3 regions of the Streptomyces sp. ATCC 21386 genome follow, and region 2 is predicted to be linked to each of the others. Evidence: riboswitches for the same ligand, from Rfam matches in the RefSeq annotation. Region 2 holds a riboswitch; each other region holds the start of a gene.

Region 1 (5,144 bases), 550 kb from region 2:
GCGGGGAGTGGATGTCGTAGACACCCGGGCCGGCCTCGCGCGGGTAGCCGTGGGCGGCCAGCTCCCGGGCGACCTGCATGTGCGAGCGGGCTGCCTCCAGGCTGATGACGTCGGCGTCGAGGTCGTCGATGGCCTGGACGATGTCGCCGAACTCGGCGTAGCACATGTGGGTGTGGATCTGGGTGTCCGGGCGGACGCCGGCGGTGGTGAGCCGGAAGGCTTCCGTCGCCCATGCCAGGTAGCGGGCGTGATCCGCGGCGCGCAGCGGCAGCGTCTCGCGCAGTGCGGGCTCGTCGACCTGGATCACCGAGGTGCCCGCAGTTTCCAGGTCGTTCACCTCGTCGCGGAGGGCGAGGGCGACCTGACGGGCGGTCTCACCGAGGGGCTGGTCGTCCCGGACGAAGGACCAGGCGAGCATGGTGACCGGCCCGGTGAGCATGCCCTTGACCGGCTTGTCGGTGAGGGACTGGGCGTACGACGTCCAGCGCACCGTCATCGGCTCGGGGCGGGAAATGTCCCCGGCCAGGATCGGCGGGCGGACGTAGCGGGTGCCGTACGACTGGACCCAGCCGTGCTGCGTGGCCAGGTACCCCGTCAGCTGTTCGGCGAAGTACTGGACCATGTCGTTGCGTTCGGGCTCGCCGTGGACGAGGACGTCGATTCCGGTCTTCTCCTGGAAGGAGATGACCTCCTGGATCTCCGCCTTGATGCGCTCCTCGTAGCCGGCGGTGTCGATCCGTCCGGCGCGCAGGTCCGCCCGCGCGACGCGCAGTTCGCCGGTCTGCGGGAAGGACCCGATGGTGGTGGTCGGCAGCAGCGGCAGGCCGAGATGGGCGCGCTGGGCCGCGGCGCGTTCGCCGTACGGCTGGGAGCGGCGCGTGTCGGCGTCCGTGACGGCCTCGGCGCGGTTGCGTACGGCCGGGTCGCGGGTGATCGGGGAGCCGGCGCGGGAGGCCAGGTCGGCGCGGTTGGCGGCGAGTTCGGCCGTGATGGCGTCGGTGCCCTGGGCGAGGCCGCGTGCGAGGGTGACGATCTCGGCGGTCTTCTGCCGGGCGAAGGCGAGCCAGCGCAGAATCTGCGGCTCGATGTCCCGTTCCAGGCCCGTGTCGAGGGGCACGTGGAGGAGGGAGCAGGAGGCGGCGACGTCGACCCGGTCGGCGAGGCCCAGCAGGGTGCCGAGGGTGGAGAGGGACTTCGCCAGGTCGTTGATCCAGATGTTGCGGCCGTTGACGACACCGGCCACCAGGCGCTTGCCCGGCAGCCCGCCGACGGCGGCGAGCGCGTCGAGGTTGGCCGCGGCGGCCTCGGTGAAGTCCAGGGCGAGTCCCTCGACGGGGGCCTTCGCCAGGACGGGAAGCGCCTCGCCGAGCCGGTCGAAGTACGAGGCGACCAGCAGCTGCGGCCGGTCGGTCAGCGCCCCGAGGTCGCGGTAGGTGCGCTCGACGGCGTTCAGTTCCGCAGGGGTGCGGTCCTGCACGAAGGCGGGCTCGTCCAGCTGGACCCACTCGGCGCCGGCCGCGCGCAGGTCGGCGAGGACCTCGGCGTACACCGGCAGCAGGCGGTCGAGGAGGGTGAGCGGTTCGAAGTCCGCGGGGGCGCCGGGGGCGGGCTTGGCGAGGAGGAGGTAGGTGACGGGGCCGACCAGGACCGGGCGGGCGGTCAGGCCCAGCGCCAGGGTCTCCTTGAGCTCGGTGACCTGCTTGGTCGAGTCGGCCGTGAAGACGGTGTCCGGGCCCAACTCGGGCACGAGGTAGTGGTAGTTGGTGTCGAACCACTTGGTCATTTCCAGCGGGGCGACGTCCTGGGTGCCACGAGCCATGGCGAAGTAGCCGTCAAGGGCGTCGGCCTCGACGGCGGCGCGGTGGCGGTCGGGGATCGCGCCGACCATGACGGTGGTGTCGAGGACGTGGTCGTAGTACGAGAAGTCGCCGGTCGGCACCTCGTGGATGCCGGCGTCGGCGAGCTGCCGCCAGTTGGCGGCACGCAGGTCGGCGGCGGTGGCGCGGAGGGCGTCGGCGGTGACGCGGCCCTTCCAGTACCCCTCGATCGCCTTCTTCAGTTCCCGGTTCTGACCCTGGCGGGGGTAGCCGTACACGGTGGCCCGTGCTGCCGCGGCTGCGGACTTGCTGGTCACGGAGATCTCCTTCGCGAGACGATTCCCTGAGATCCCGGAGACGGGACGAGAACGCGAAGGGATGACGAACCGGACGGAACCGACCTCACGCGGCACAGCGCGGTCCTCCGCCTGGTATGTACGCCGACCCGCCCTCGAGGTCACCGAGATCTCCGCGCGCGGAACGGTCCGCGCACGGGCAGTTGGCAGGTCTTCGGACTCGCGGGCACGTCCTCGTCGTTCACCGAGGAGGACACCTACTGGCCGTCGCTTCCCGGGCCCGGTACGTCGGACCCAGTGCGTATGACGGCGGTCGTTCCCGCTCACCGCTGCGGGGCAGTCCCGGATTCCCACCGGGTTCCCTCTTGCGACACCCCGCCTGGCGGACGGGGCGAACCAGCTGCTCCGGCCACCCTACGGGGTGTCGCCCGCGGGGCAAGGGAGCGGTCCAGGATCTGGAAGGTGACACGGAGCACGTCGGAGGAGGAGGAGAGGAGGAGGGCGGGAACGACGGCGAGGGGCGGGAAGCGCCGCACTCGCGCTTCCCCGCCCCTTCCCAGTCGCGCCGCGCGGGACCCTCACCCCTCGCGGCGGTGCGGGCCCCTCAGCCCGCGTCGTACCAGGCCCTCAGCCCTGGTCGTAGGTGTGGAAGCCCCGGCCGGTCTTGCGGCCCAGCAGCCCTGCCTCCACCATCCGCTGGAGCAGCGGGGGAGAAGCGTAGAGGGGTTCCTTGAACTCGTCGTAGAGCGACTCGGCGATGAACGCGACGGTGTCCAGGCCGATCAGGTCCGCCAGCTTCAGCGGGCCCATGGGATGGGCGCAGCCGAGCTCCATGCCGGAGTCGATATCGGTGGCGGTGGCGAAGCCGGACTCGGCCATCCGGATCGCCGACAGGAGATACGGGACGAGGAGCGCGTTGACGACGAAGCCCGCCCGGTCCTGGGAACGGATCACCGTCTTGCCGAGGGCCCGGGTCGCGAAGTCCTCCACCGCGACGGTCGTCGCGGCCGACGTGTGCAGCGAGGTCACGACCTCCACCAGGGGCAGTACGGGCACCGGGTTGAAGAAGTGCAGGCCCACGACCCGGTCCGCGCGGCTCGTGGCCATGCCGAGCCGCATGATCGGCAGGGAGGAGGTGTTGGTGGCGAGCACGGCCTCCGGATCCTCGACGATCTTGTCGAGGGCAGCGAAGATCTCGGTCTTGGCGTCGGCGTTCTCGATGACGGCCTCGACGACGAGCTGGCGGTCGGCGAGGTCGTCCAGGCTGCTGGTGAGGACGAGCCGGGCCAGGGCGTCGCCGGCGGCTTCCCGCGTCAGCTTGCCCCGTCGTACGGCACGCTCCAGGGAACCCGCGATCCGGTCGCGGGCGGCGCGGGCCGCGATGGCGTCCGCCTCGCAGACCACGGTGTCGAGCCCCGCCCGTGCGCACACCTCGGCGATGCCTGCGCCCATCTGTCCGCCGCCGACCACGCCGACGCGTCCGATTGCCGCGCTCATGCCTGGGCCTCCGTCCGTCGCACCAGGTGCCGGGTGTAGGCGTCCGGTGTGAAGAACAGCGGCAACTCGCTTGCCAGCGCGGTCCGTTCGAAGAGGGCGCGGATGTCGTCGACGGGCGCCCACGGGTACTCGGCGCCGAGCGCTGCCACCTCGTAGTCGAGGATCTCCTCCACTGTCGCCCGGTCGATGACCCGGTGCCGCAGCCACTGCCAGATCTGCACGCGGGCGATCTCGGCGGTGGCCGCGTCCTCCATCAGGCCGTTGATGGCAACCGCGCCCTGCCCGCGCAGCCAGGCGGCGAAGTAGCGCAGCGCGACGGAGACGTTGGTGCGGATCCCCTCCAGGGTGGGCGGGCCGCTGATCCGGCGCACCGACAGCAGGTCGGCCGGGGTCACCTCGACGTCGTCGCGGGTTCGGTCCAGCTGGTGAGGGCGTTCGCCGAGGACCCCGTCGAAGACCTCGCGGCAGACGGGGACGAGTCCCGGATGGGCGACCCAGGAGCCGTCGAAGCCGTCCTCGGCCTCGCGCTCCTTGTCCAGCCGGACCTTGGCGAGCGCGGCCTCGTTCGCGGCGGGGTCCTTGCCGGGCACGTGGGCGGCCATGCCGCCGATGGCGTGGGCGCCGCGCCGGTGGCAGGTGCGGACGAGGAGTTCTGTGTAGGCCCGCATGAAGGGGGCCGTCATCGTCACCTTCGCCCGGTCGGGGAGGAGGAAGTCGGTGCGGTGGCCGAAGGTCTTGATCAGGCTGAACAGGTAGTCCCAGCGACCGGCGTTGAGCCCCGAGCTGTGCTCACGCAGCTCGTAGAGGATCTCCTCCATCTCGAACGCGGCGGTGATCGTCTCGATGAGAACGGTGGCCCGGATCGTGCCGCGCGGGATACCGAGCAGCTCCTGGGCGAGCACGAAGATGTCGTTCCAGAGGCGGGCCTCGTAGCGGTTCTCCAGCTTGGGGAGGTAGAAGTACGGGCCGTACCCGGCGTCGATCTGACGCTGGGCGCAGTGGAAGAAGTACAGGCCGAAGTCGACGAGGGCGGCGGGCACGGGCCGGCCGTCGTACGTCAGGTGCTCCTCGTCGAGGTGCCAGCCGCGCGGCCGGACCATGATGGTGGCGAGCTGTTCGCCCAGCCGGTACTCCCTCCCCTCGGGCGTGGTGAAGTCGATACGGCGCTCGATGGCGTCGAGCAGGGTGAGCTGGCCGCCGATGACGTTGTCCCAGAGAGGCGCGGTGGCGTCCTCGAAGTCGGCCATCCACACCTTGGCGCCGGAGTTGAGGGCGTTGACGGCCATGCGCCGGTCGGGCGGGCCGGTGATCTCGACGCGCCGGTCGGTCAGACCGGGCGCGGGCGGCGCCACCCGCCAGGTCGGGTCGTCGCGCACAGCGGCCGTGACCATGGGGAAGTCGAGAGGCGAGCCCGATGCCAGTCGCAGTACCTGCCGACGGCGTTCCTTCATCAGGTCCCGCCGACGCGGCTCGAACGCCTCGGCCAGCCGGCCGATGAACTCCAGGGCGGCGGGGGTGAGGATCTCCTCGTGCC
Region 2 (5,144 bases):
TCTTACCGGCACCCCGATGAGAGCTGAGACCGCGTATCACGACGAGATGGGCGAGAAGTTCGCCGCTCAGGCCACGGAGAGCGCCTACAACGCCTACACCGACCGCCCGGCGACGCTGACTCTCGCCGGTGACGTGAGCGGCCTTCGGATTCTGGACCTCGGTTGTGGAGCTGGCCACTACGCCGCCGATCTGCTCAGGCTGGGGGCCGGGCAGGTGGTCGGCGTCGATGGGAGCGAGGCGCTGTTGCGGGCTGCGCGGGAGCGGCTCGGAGACGGAGCCGTTCTGCATCACCACGACCTGGAGGAACCCCTGGCCTTCTTGGCGGATCAGTCGTTCGACCTTGCGGTGATGGCCCTCGTCTACCATCACATCGACGCACGAGGGCAGTTGCTCGCCGAGATCCGGCGTGTGCTGCGGCCGGGCGCCGCCCTTGTCGTCTCCACCACCCATCCCACTGCTGACTGGACCTACTTCGGCGGCTCCTATTTCGCGGATGAACGGGTGAAACTGCCGTTCGGGGACGAATTCGAGATCAGTTACTGGCAGATGACTCTGGAGAAGTTCCTCGGAGAGCTTCTCGGAGCCGGATTCATGCTGGAGGAGCTGACGGAACCGCGCGCCACGCCGGAGGCCCGGCTCGTCGATCCCCGCCGGTACGACAAGACCCATCGACAACCGACCTTCCTGGCCGTGAGGCTCCGCTGCCCGTAACCCGACATCGCTTCCACGCGACCTGCCCCGGCATCGTCCTTTTCGGCGTCAGAAAGCGATCGGTTTGGCCAGCAACAAAAGATCTTGATCCAGCCCTTCGAGTACCAGGTGAGGAACCACTTCGAGGGCGACGTCCAGGGCGTACTCCAGTGCCGCCGCGCTGCGCGATCTGTCCACATCCAGCGCCTCGGACCATTTGCGTGGTTGGTAGCGCGCCAGCATCGAGAAGGTGTAGAGGAGCAGCCACCATGACATGAGGGGCGTAGGGGGCGTCTTGCCGGGCTCCAGGGTGGGTCTGAGATACCGGTCCGCGACGAAGCGGTACTGAGGCGCCCTCGCGTCGAAGAAGCTGTCGATCTCTGCCGCCTCCATGCCGTTTCTGGGCGCCGGCCAGCAGAATTCGACGGTGAACCGGCCGGGGCGAATCTGTCGGAAGGAGTCTGCGGCGCTACCCAAGAGCTGTCCGCCGTTGAGCCCCGGGTACTTGGGGAGGAAGTCCTCCAGCCAGGCTTTCCTGTCCTGCGGTTCGGGGAGGTCGTTGTTCACGCAGACCGTTGCACTCAGGTACTCGACCGCCTTTGCCGGCCGGGGTGCAGCTCTGCCCATGCGGGGCTGGACGACTGGGCGGCTGTCGGCGATGAGAGTGACGGCTGGGGCGGTCGTCAGCCCAGTGATCGGTACTTCGGCGAGTTCGGGAATCGAGTTCCACAAGGATCCGATACTGATCGCATTCTCTGTTCGTGGCGATCCGGTGGCGTCGGACACTGCTTGGAACGCGCCCGAACCGTCAGGTCGTACCGAGACATCAGGGATGGCCGACTCCATGTTGAGAGCCTTCAGGCCGTGCTTGTTGAAGGTCCATGTGCCCGGTACATGCGCGGCTGCCATTGCGAGTCCGGCTTGGACGAGGCCGTAGTACAGGTTGATCGGACGCGTGGCGGCGGAGACGACCCGCGCCGCGTGCAACTGCTCCTCGAACTGCTGCAGGGCGGCGGCGAAGGTGTGCCTCCTGGACGCCGAGTCCTTGAGCAGTGTCTTGTCCAGCAGGCTCGTCCGGCGGTGCCGCAGCGCTACCCGGACCAGTGTTGTCCCGTCCATGCCCCCGCCTTCCCAGGTGTCTCACGTGCCGGACAGTGTGCCTTGGAAAGGGCAGGTCGGCACGAGATCAGTGGGATGTCGGCCCATCGAGCTGATGAAGTACGGGCGAGCCGTTCGCTTGTCTCGTGCTCATGGCCCGGCGCGCGGGCTGGATTTACTAGGACGTCCAACTATATAGTCGTGAGCGTAGGCCCGCGGTGCAGGGAAGCCGGTGTGATTCCGGCACGGTCCCGCCACTGTGACCGGGGAGTACGCCGTCGAGCAGGACGCCACTGGCGAGCAGGATGTCGGGAAGGCGGACGGCGCGCGCTGATCCGGGAGTCAGGATACCGGCCGTGGGATTTGTTCCGTGTTGTCCACGAGGATGGAGCTGACACGCATGGCACCGGTGTGCGTTCACGATCCCAGCGAGGCTCGACCGCCCGTTCGCGCTGGTCTTTTCCGGCACTCCACCGTCAGGGACTGACGGCCTTTCGCCATACGCGATCTCGCGCCGCCCCCGCACGCCTCCGGACACCCTCGTGTCCCTCCGCGCGCGGAGCAACTGGCGCGCCATCCGGATCACCTGACGAGAGCAGGCACCCATGGTCCGCGTACAAGACCGCGCCCCCGTGCGCGAGTTGACCCACTTCATCGGCGGCAAGCACACCCCGGGAACCTCGGGGTCCTACGGCGATGTGTACGACCCCAACACCGGCGAGGTCCAGGGCCTCGTGCCCCTCGCGAACCGTGCCGAGACCGAGGCGGCCATCGCCGACGCCGCCCGTGCCCAGCAGGAATGGGGCGCATGGAATCCGCAGCGCCGCGCCCGCGTCCTCCTCCGCTTCCTCCAGCTCGTCGAGCAGGAGAAGGACGCGCTGGCCCGGCTGCTGTCGTCCGAGCACGGCAAGACGGTCGCCGACGCGCACGGCGACCTCCAGCGCGGCCTCGAAGTCGTCGAGTTCGCGGCCGGCATCCCGCACCTGCTCAAAGGGGAGTTCACCGACAACGCCGGGACCGGCATCGACGTGCACTCACTGCGCGCGCCGCTCGGCGTGGTCGCCGGGATCACCCCGTTCAACTTCCCCGCGATGATCCCCCTGTGGAAGGCCGCTCCGGCCCTGGCCTGCGGAAACGCCTTCATCCTCAAGCCGTCGGAGCGGGATCCGTCACTCCCGCTCCGGCTCGCCGAACTCTTCCTCGAAGCGGGCCTGCCGCCCGGCGTCCTCAACGTCGTCAACGGCGCCCGCGAGGCCGTCGACACCCTGCTGGAAGACCCGCGTGTCGCCGCCCTCGGCTTTGTCGGCTCCACCCCGGTCGCCGCGCACGTCTACGCCACCGCCGCCGCCCAGGGCAAGCGCGCCCAGTGCTTCGGCGGCGCCAAGAACCACATGATCGTGATGCCGGACGCCGACCTCGACCAGGCCGTCGACGCACTGATCGGCGCCGGGTACGGCTCGGCGGGGGAGCGCTGCATGGCGATCTCTGTAGCCGTCCCGGTCGGCGAGGACACCGCCGACGCGCTCGTGGCCCGCCTGAAGGAGCGCGTCGGCTCGCTGCGGATCGGCCGCAGCGACGACCCCGAAGCGGACTTCGGACCCCTGGTCGGCAGGGACGCCCTCGACCGGGTGCGCTCCTACGTCGACCTCGGAGTCGAGGAGGGCGCCGAACTCGTCGTCGACGGAAGGGACTTCACCCTGCCCGGACACGAGAACGGTTTCTTCGCCGGAGCCTCGCTCTTCGACCGGGTCACCCCGGCCATGCGCATCTACCAGGAGGAGATCTTCGGCCCGGTCCTCTCCGTGGTCCGCGCGACCGACTACGAGGAGGCGCTGCGCCTGCCGAGTGAGCACGTCTACGGCAACGGCGTGGCCATCTTCACCCGGGACGGCGACACCGCCCGCGACTTCACCCGCCGGGTGAACACGGGAATGGTCGGCGTGAACGTGCCGATCCCCGTCCCGGTCGCCTATCACACCTTCGGTGGCTGGAAGCGCTCCGGCTTCGGCGACCTCAACCAGCACGGCCCCGACGCGATCCGTTTCTACACCCGGACCAAGACCGTCACCTCGCGCTGGCCCTCCGGGGCGAAGGAGGGCGCGAGCTTCACCATCCCGACGATGGGCTGAGCGCGATGACCACGACCTGGCTCACCGAGGACCAACAGGCCCTTGTCGAGACGACGCTGGACTTCGCCCAGGACTATCTGGCCCCGCACGCCCTGGACTGGGACCGGGACAAGCACTTCCCGGTCGATGTGCTGCGCAAGGCCGCCGGACTCGGCCTCGGCGGCGTCTACGTACGCGAGGAGTCGGGCGGCTCCGGACTCACCCGCGCCGACGGCGTCCTCGTCTTCGAGACCCTGGCCTCCGGATGCCCGTCCATCGCCGGGTATCTCTCCATCCACAACATGGTCGCCTGGATGATCGACCGCTACGGCGACCCCGGGCAGCGCGAGCGATGGCTGCCGCGCCTGTGCGCCATGGACGACCTCGCCAGCTACTGCCTGACCGAGCCGGGCGCGGGCTCCGACGCGGCAGCCCTCACCACCCGGGCCGTCCGCGACGGCGACGCCTGGGTCCTCACCGGGGTCAAGCAGTTCATCTCCGGCGCCGGCGCCTCCCAGCTGTACGTCGTCATGGCCCGCACCGGCCGTGAAGGCGCGGACGGTGTCTCCGCGTTCGTCGTCGACAAGGACGATCCCGGCGTCACCTTCGGCGCCGACGAACGCAAGATGGGCTGGAACGCCCAGCCCACCCGGCAGGTCGTCCTCGACGGCGTCCGGCTGCCCGCCGACCGCCTCCTCGGCCGCGAGGGCGCGGGCTTCCGTATCGCGATGAACGGCCTCAACGGCGGCCGACTCGGCATCGCCGCCTGCTCCCTGGGCGGCGCCCGCAGCGCCCTGGACCGCAGCCTTGCCCACCTCGCCGACCGTGAGGCGTTCGGCGCCCGACTCCTGGACGCCCAGGCGCTGCGCTTCCGCCTCGCCGACATGGCGACCGAACTCGCCGCCGCCCGCGCCCTGGTCCAGCAGGCCGCGCAGGCACTGGACCGGAGTGACCCGCAGGCCCCGTACCTGATTGCGATGGCCAAACGCTTCGCCACCGACACCGGCTACTCGGTCGCCGACCGCGCCCTGCAACTGCACGGCGGCTACGGCTACCTGAGCGAGTACGGCATCGAGAAGATCGTCCGCGACCTGCGGGTCCACCAGATCCTGGAAGGAACCAACGAGATCATGCGCGTGATCGTGGCCCGCGGTCTGACGGAGGCGTATCGATGACCGCCACCGACGACACCGTCCTGGTGCGTACCGAGGGGCGCGCCGCGTACCTCACCCTCAACCGCCCCAAGG
Region 3 (5,144 bases), 3.6 Mb from region 2:
TGCATGGCGACCAGGAGCTTCAGCTTCCTGGCGCGGATGGCGTCGGTGAAGAGCTTCAGCAGGTCCAGGCGCGGCCCCTTGGCCACGGAGTTCCACTCGTTGACCCGGCTGTCCCACATGGAGTAACCGTCGTGGTGCTCGGCCACCGGCCCGGCGAACCGCGCGCCCGCGTCGACGAAGAGCCGGGCCCATTCGTCGGGGTCGAAGTTCCCGCCCGCCGACTTGAGCTTCGGCGCGAACTCCACATGGCGGCCGGCGAGATCGTCGCCCCCGTCGATGAACCGGTGGTACGGCCAGTCGGCCGGGTCCCCGTACGTGGCGACGTGGTGCCGATGGGCCCGCTCGTCAGGGTTGTACATGTTGCGCGGATACCACTCGCTGTCGTACGCCGGGACGCTGAACGCCCCCCAGTGGAAGTAGATGCCGAACTTGGCGTCCCGGAACCACTCGGGGGCGGCGGGGTGCCGGTTCACGGACTCCCAGGTCGGGGTGTAGGCCCTCGGGGCGGTGGGTGAACCCCCGGCCGCGAACGCGTCGTCGGCCCCGGTGGCCGCGACGACGGCCGTGGCACCGGCCATCAACGTGCGCCTGCTGATCGATTGCGACATAACCACGAACCTCAGGCATGCGGACCATCACTGTCAACGGTCACACAGTGATGAATAGCCCTGCAAGACCATGACATTTTTCTGTTTTGCGCCACTGAATACCGGTTGATCCGAGGTGAGACATCACATGTCTGCGACGGTGACGGCGTCGGCTGTTCTCCCCCGGGGACGAAGGTCGGCGCTCCGGCGGTCAGCGGTAGAGGGCGGGGCGCATGACGAGTTCCACCTCCGTGCGGACGCCCTCGCTCTGGGCGCGGACGCCCGCCTCGGAGACCGCGGCGACGGCGTACCCGTCCCAGGTGCCGGGTCCGGTGACCTCACCGCGCCGGGCGGCGTCCACCCAGGCCTGGACCTGTCGGTCGTAGGCGTCCTCGAACCGTTCGAGGTAGCTCGGCGTGATCGTGCCGCCCCAGCGGCCCGCCGCGTTGACGAGCATGTCGCGTCCGTCGCCGATGCGGGCCGTGCCGTCCTCGCAGACGGCCTCGGCCTGCACCTGGTACCCGTAGCGGGCGCTGAGGAAGATCTCGACGTCCACCACCGCGCCGCCGTCGGTCTCGAAGACGACGAACTGCGGGTCGCTCAGGCCCTCGGGGGCGTGCGCGGACGGCCGGGGCCGCAGCACGGTGACGGCGGTGATCTCCTGCCCGAGCAGCCAGCGGGTGACGTCCATCTCGTGGGCCACGGAGTCGTTGAGGGCCATGGCGTCGGTGAAACCGGGCGGGGGCTCGGCGTTGCGGTGCCGGTGGTGCAGCAGCAGCGGCCGGCCCAGGTCGCCGCTGTCCAGCAGGGCCTTGAGCTTGACGTACTCGCGGTCGTAGCGGCGCATGAAGCCCACCTGGACCCGGCGGTGGCCCAGGCGCTGCTCCGCCTCCAGCAGCCGGAGCGCGGCGGCGGGGTCCGGAGTGAGGGGCTTCTCGCACAGCACGGGCAGGTCACGGGCGAGGGCCACGAGCACGTCCGCCTCGTGGGCGGGGCCCGGTGAGGCGACGAGGACGGCGTCGACGCCCGGTGCGGCCAGCGCCTCGACGGTGTCGCCGTAGGCCGCGCACCCCTCGACGCCTGCGGCGACCGCCCGGGCCCGGTCGGTGTCGAGGTCGACGACGGCCGCCACATGGGCGCCGCTGATCACCTCGGAGATCCTGCGCACATGGTCGGCGCCCATCCGGCCGGTGCCGACGACGGCGACACCGAGGGAGTCCTGCACGGACATGGCGTTCCTTCCTTTCGTGGACCGCTACGGCCCCCGGGGCAGGGGCACACCGGGTCTCGGTCTCCCCTCGGGAGCCCTGCTTCACGCCTGTGCGGAATATCGTTTCCCCTCGCGACGATCACCGGTTAGGCTCCCCCGGCGCACGTCAGGCGTGTGCACATCAAGGTGGGGGCACGGGGGCATGGCCGACGATTTCGCCGATTCCGGAGCGGTTTCGAGAGCGAGTTCGAGAGCGGAAACGGAAACGGATTCTGCAGCGGATCCGGGGACGGGCGTGGGAGCCGATCCGGAAACGGGACACGGGGCGGATCCGGAACCGGGCCCCGGGGCCGGTGCGCGACGCGGCTCGGCGAAGGAGATGGGTACGGGCGGCCAGGTGGTCTCGGCGGTGGCGACCGTCGGTGTACTGCTGGGCGGGTTGTGGTTGCTGGGTGACCTCCTCGACACGACCCCCGAGACCGTGGGGCCGGCCGTCTGCTCGTCGTCGTCGGACGACCCCTCGCCGACAGGACGGGGCAGGGTCTCCGGTGCACAGCTGTGCGCCGCGCTGAACCGCGCCGACCTGCCGGAGCTCCTCGGGACGCCCACCGAGCAGGCCGTCATCGCCTCGGGCAGCGAGAACGAGTCCACCTGGTTCGACGGCACCAGGACCGTCACCCCCGAGGCGACCGTCGAACTCGACACGTACACCGTGGAGATCTCGGCGTCGTACGAGGACCTCCCGGTCGCCGAGGCGGTCGGCTACCTGGGATCCGGCGTCGAGACCAGGAAGGTCCTCGGGCACTCGGCGGCCCTGTACTCGGGCCGGACCATCGGCATCTCGTTCCGCCTCGACGGCAGCGACTCGCAGTCCGCCCCCGGCGGCGTCTCCCGTCAACTGCTGGTCGCGACCGACGCGAAGGACAGCGGCAGCACCTTCGAACTCGTCATCTACCGTCAGGACTCCCAGATTCCGGACGACGCGGCGCTGTTCCGTGTCGCCGAGAAGGTCCTGCCGACGCTCCCGGGCTGGAAGCCCGCGACCTGACGGGCCCCGGAAGCGCGTGTGATAGCTTGCCGACGCCAGTCGAACCCATGTGCGCACACATAAGTACGCGTACGGGTCAGGGAATCCGGTGCGAATCCGGAGCTGACGCGCAGCGGTGAGGGTGACGGGCGGGACAACGGCCACTGGACGGCGGTCACATCGCGGTCCGGGAAGGCGTCTCGTCCGGGTGACCCCGAGTCCGAAGACCTGCTGGCGGTCCCCGGCACCGAGGGGTGCCCGGGGAAGCACCGTACGACCGGGCTTCGCGCATGAGCCCTCGACGCCGAAGGAAGTCCCGTGCCGCTCGCACGCCCCGTCCGCCATGCCGTCCCGTTCCTGACCGCCGGTGCCCTGTTGCTGACCGGCTGCGGGGGCTCCGGTTCCACAGCGTCGCCGGACCGGGGTCCGGCTCCGGGCGGATCCGCCGGTCATCCGGTGACGCTCGACAACTGCGGGCGCGAGGTGCGGGTCGACAGCCCGCCCGAACGCGCTGTCTCCCTCAACCAGGGCACGACCGAGATCCTGCTCTCCCTCGGGCTCGCCGACCGTGTGGTGGGCACCGCCACCTGGACCGATCCGCTGCCGAAGGGGCTCGAGAAGGCCAACGCGAAGGTGCCCCGCCTCGCCGATGACGCACCCTCCTTCGAGAAGGTCCTCGACGCCGAACCCGACCTCGTCGTCTCCTCGTTCGCCTCCACGCTAGGCAAGGGCGGAGTGGCGACCCGGGAGGAGTTCGAGAAGCTCGGCGTGCCCACGTATCTGTCGCCGTCGGACTGTGTGGGCAAGGACAACAGCGGGGACGGCGACGGCGTCCGCACCGAGCCGCTGACCATGGAGACGGTCTACGGCGAAATCCGCGATCTGGCCCGGATCTTCGGGGTCGAGGAGCGCGGCGAGAAGCTGGTGGCCGAGCTGCGAACCCGGGTCAGGAAGGCGACCGCCGGACTCGACGCGCGCGGGGTCACTGTCCTGTACTGGTTCGCCAATGACCAGTCCCCGTACCTCGCCGGGTGCTGCGGCGCCCCCGGGATCATCACCCGTGAACTGGGCGCGAAGAACGTCTTCGACGACACCGACGAGGAATGGCCCCAGGTCAACTGGGAGACCGTCGCCGACCGCGACCCGGACGTCCTCGTCGTCGGGGACCTGGTCCGCAAGCAGCAGACGGCCGAGACGGCCGCGAAGAAGATCGAGTTCCTGGAGTCCGACCCGGTCACCCGGAACATGACGGCGGTGCGCGAGAAGCGGTACGTACGGCTGCCGGGCCAGGCCATGAACCCCACGATCCGCACCGTCGAGGGCGTGGAGAAGCTCGCGACGGCCCTGCGCGAGTACGGCCTCACGGGATGACGGGCCCGGCACCCGACACGGTGGCCGGCACCGAGCCTGTGGCCGACCGGGTGACCGGAACGTCGGCCCCGGCCAAGGCGCGCCGGACGGCAGCGGCGGGGGCCGTCGGTCGGAGGCTTTGGTGGGGGTCGGCGTGGTCGGCCGGGGGCGCGGTGCTGTGTCTGTCCGTGGCCCTCGCGATCACCATCGGGCCGGCCGACATCGGCGTGGTCGACGTGTGGTCCACGGTGGTGGCCCATCTCGGCTGGGGGCACACGGAGTTGACGCCCATCCGGGACGGCATCGTGTGGAACCTACGGCTGCCACGCACCCTGCTGGCCGCCGTGTGCGGGGCCGGACTGGCCGTGTGCGGCGCGGTGATGCAGTCCCTGCTGCGCAACCCGCTCGCCGACCCCTTCGTGCTCGGTGTCTCCTCCGGCGCGTCGACCGGCGCGGTCGTGGTCGTCGTGCTGGGCGCGGGAGGCGGCGCGCTGTCGGTCTCCGGTGGCGCGTTCCTGGGCGCGGTGGCCTCCTTCGGCCTCGTGCTGCTGCTCAGCCATACCCTCGGCGGCACCACGGACCGGGTGGTGCTGGTGGGGGTCGCGGCCATGCAACTGTTCTCCGCGCTCACCTCCTTCATCGTGATGACCGCGGCCGACGCCGAGACGACCCGCGCGGTGCTGTTCTGGCTGCTCGGCTCGCTCAGCGGTGCCGGCTGGACGGACGTGACGGTGTGCCTGGCGGTGCTGGTGGCGGTGCTGCTGGTCTGCCTGGGGCACACCCACGCGCTGGACGCGTTCGCGTTCGGGCAGGACGCGGCGGCCTCGCTCGGCGTCTCCGTGGCCCGCGTCCGGCTCGTCCTGCTGTGCGCCACCGCCCTGCTCACGGCCGCCCTGGTCGCCTCGGCGGGTGCGATCGGCTTCGTCGGCCTGGTGCTGCCGCACGCTGCACGCGCGCTGACCGGCTCCGG

Evidence for each region. Region 2 has a riboswitch for cobalamin ahead of GWK25_RS11525 (CoA-acylating methylmalonate-semialdehyde dehydrogenase). Riboswitches for the same ligand answer to the same signal wherever they lie in the genome.
Region 1: linked by a shared signal. The riboswitch ahead of metE (5-methyltetrahydropteroyltriglutamate--homocysteine S-methyltransferase) and the one ahead of GWK25_RS11525 (CoA-acylating methylmalonate-semialdehyde dehydrogenase) in region 2 are both predicted to bind cobalamin.
Region 3: linked by a shared signal. The riboswitch ahead of GWK25_RS26900 (ABC transporter substrate-binding protein) and the one ahead of GWK25_RS11525 (CoA-acylating methylmalonate-semialdehyde dehydrogenase) in region 2 are both predicted to bind cobalamin.

The regions. Positions count from the first base shown of each region.
Region 1 covers NZ_JAAVVL010000001.1:3,177,114-3,182,257, forward strand. The annotation lists gene metE (5-methyltetrahydropteroyltriglutamate--homocysteine S-methyltransferase) at 1-2,134, opposite strand, end outside; cobalamin riboswitch at 2,315-2,514, opposite strand; gene GWK25_RS13880 (3-hydroxybutyryl-CoA dehydrogenase) at 2,741-3,610, opposite strand; gene aceB (malate synthase A) at 3,607-5,144, opposite strand, start outside.
Region 2 covers NZ_JAAVVL010000001.1:2,626,037-2,631,180, forward strand. The annotation lists gene GWK25_RS11515 (class I SAM-dependent methyltransferase) at 17-712, shown strand; gene GWK25_RS11520 (YaaC family protein) at 761-1,810, opposite strand; cobalamin riboswitch at 1,969-2,163, shown strand; gene GWK25_RS11525 (CoA-acylating methylmalonate-semialdehyde dehydrogenase) at 2,395-3,918, shown strand; gene GWK25_RS11530 (acyl-CoA dehydrogenase family protein) at 3,924-5,072, shown strand; gene GWK25_RS11535 (enoyl-CoA hydratase/isomerase family protein) at 5,069-5,144, shown strand, end outside.
Region 3 covers NZ_JAAVVL010000001.1:6,259,691-6,264,834, forward strand. The annotation lists gene GWK25_RS26885 (alpha-L-fucosidase) at 1-608, opposite strand, end outside; gene GWK25_RS26890 (Gfo/Idh/MocA family protein) at 799-1,818, opposite strand; gene GWK25_RS26895 (DUF6215 domain-containing protein) at 2,177-2,845, shown strand; cobalamin riboswitch at 2,865-3,075, shown strand; gene GWK25_RS26900 (ABC transporter substrate-binding protein) at 3,143-4,195, shown strand; gene GWK25_RS26905 (iron ABC transporter permease) at 4,192-5,144, shown strand, end outside.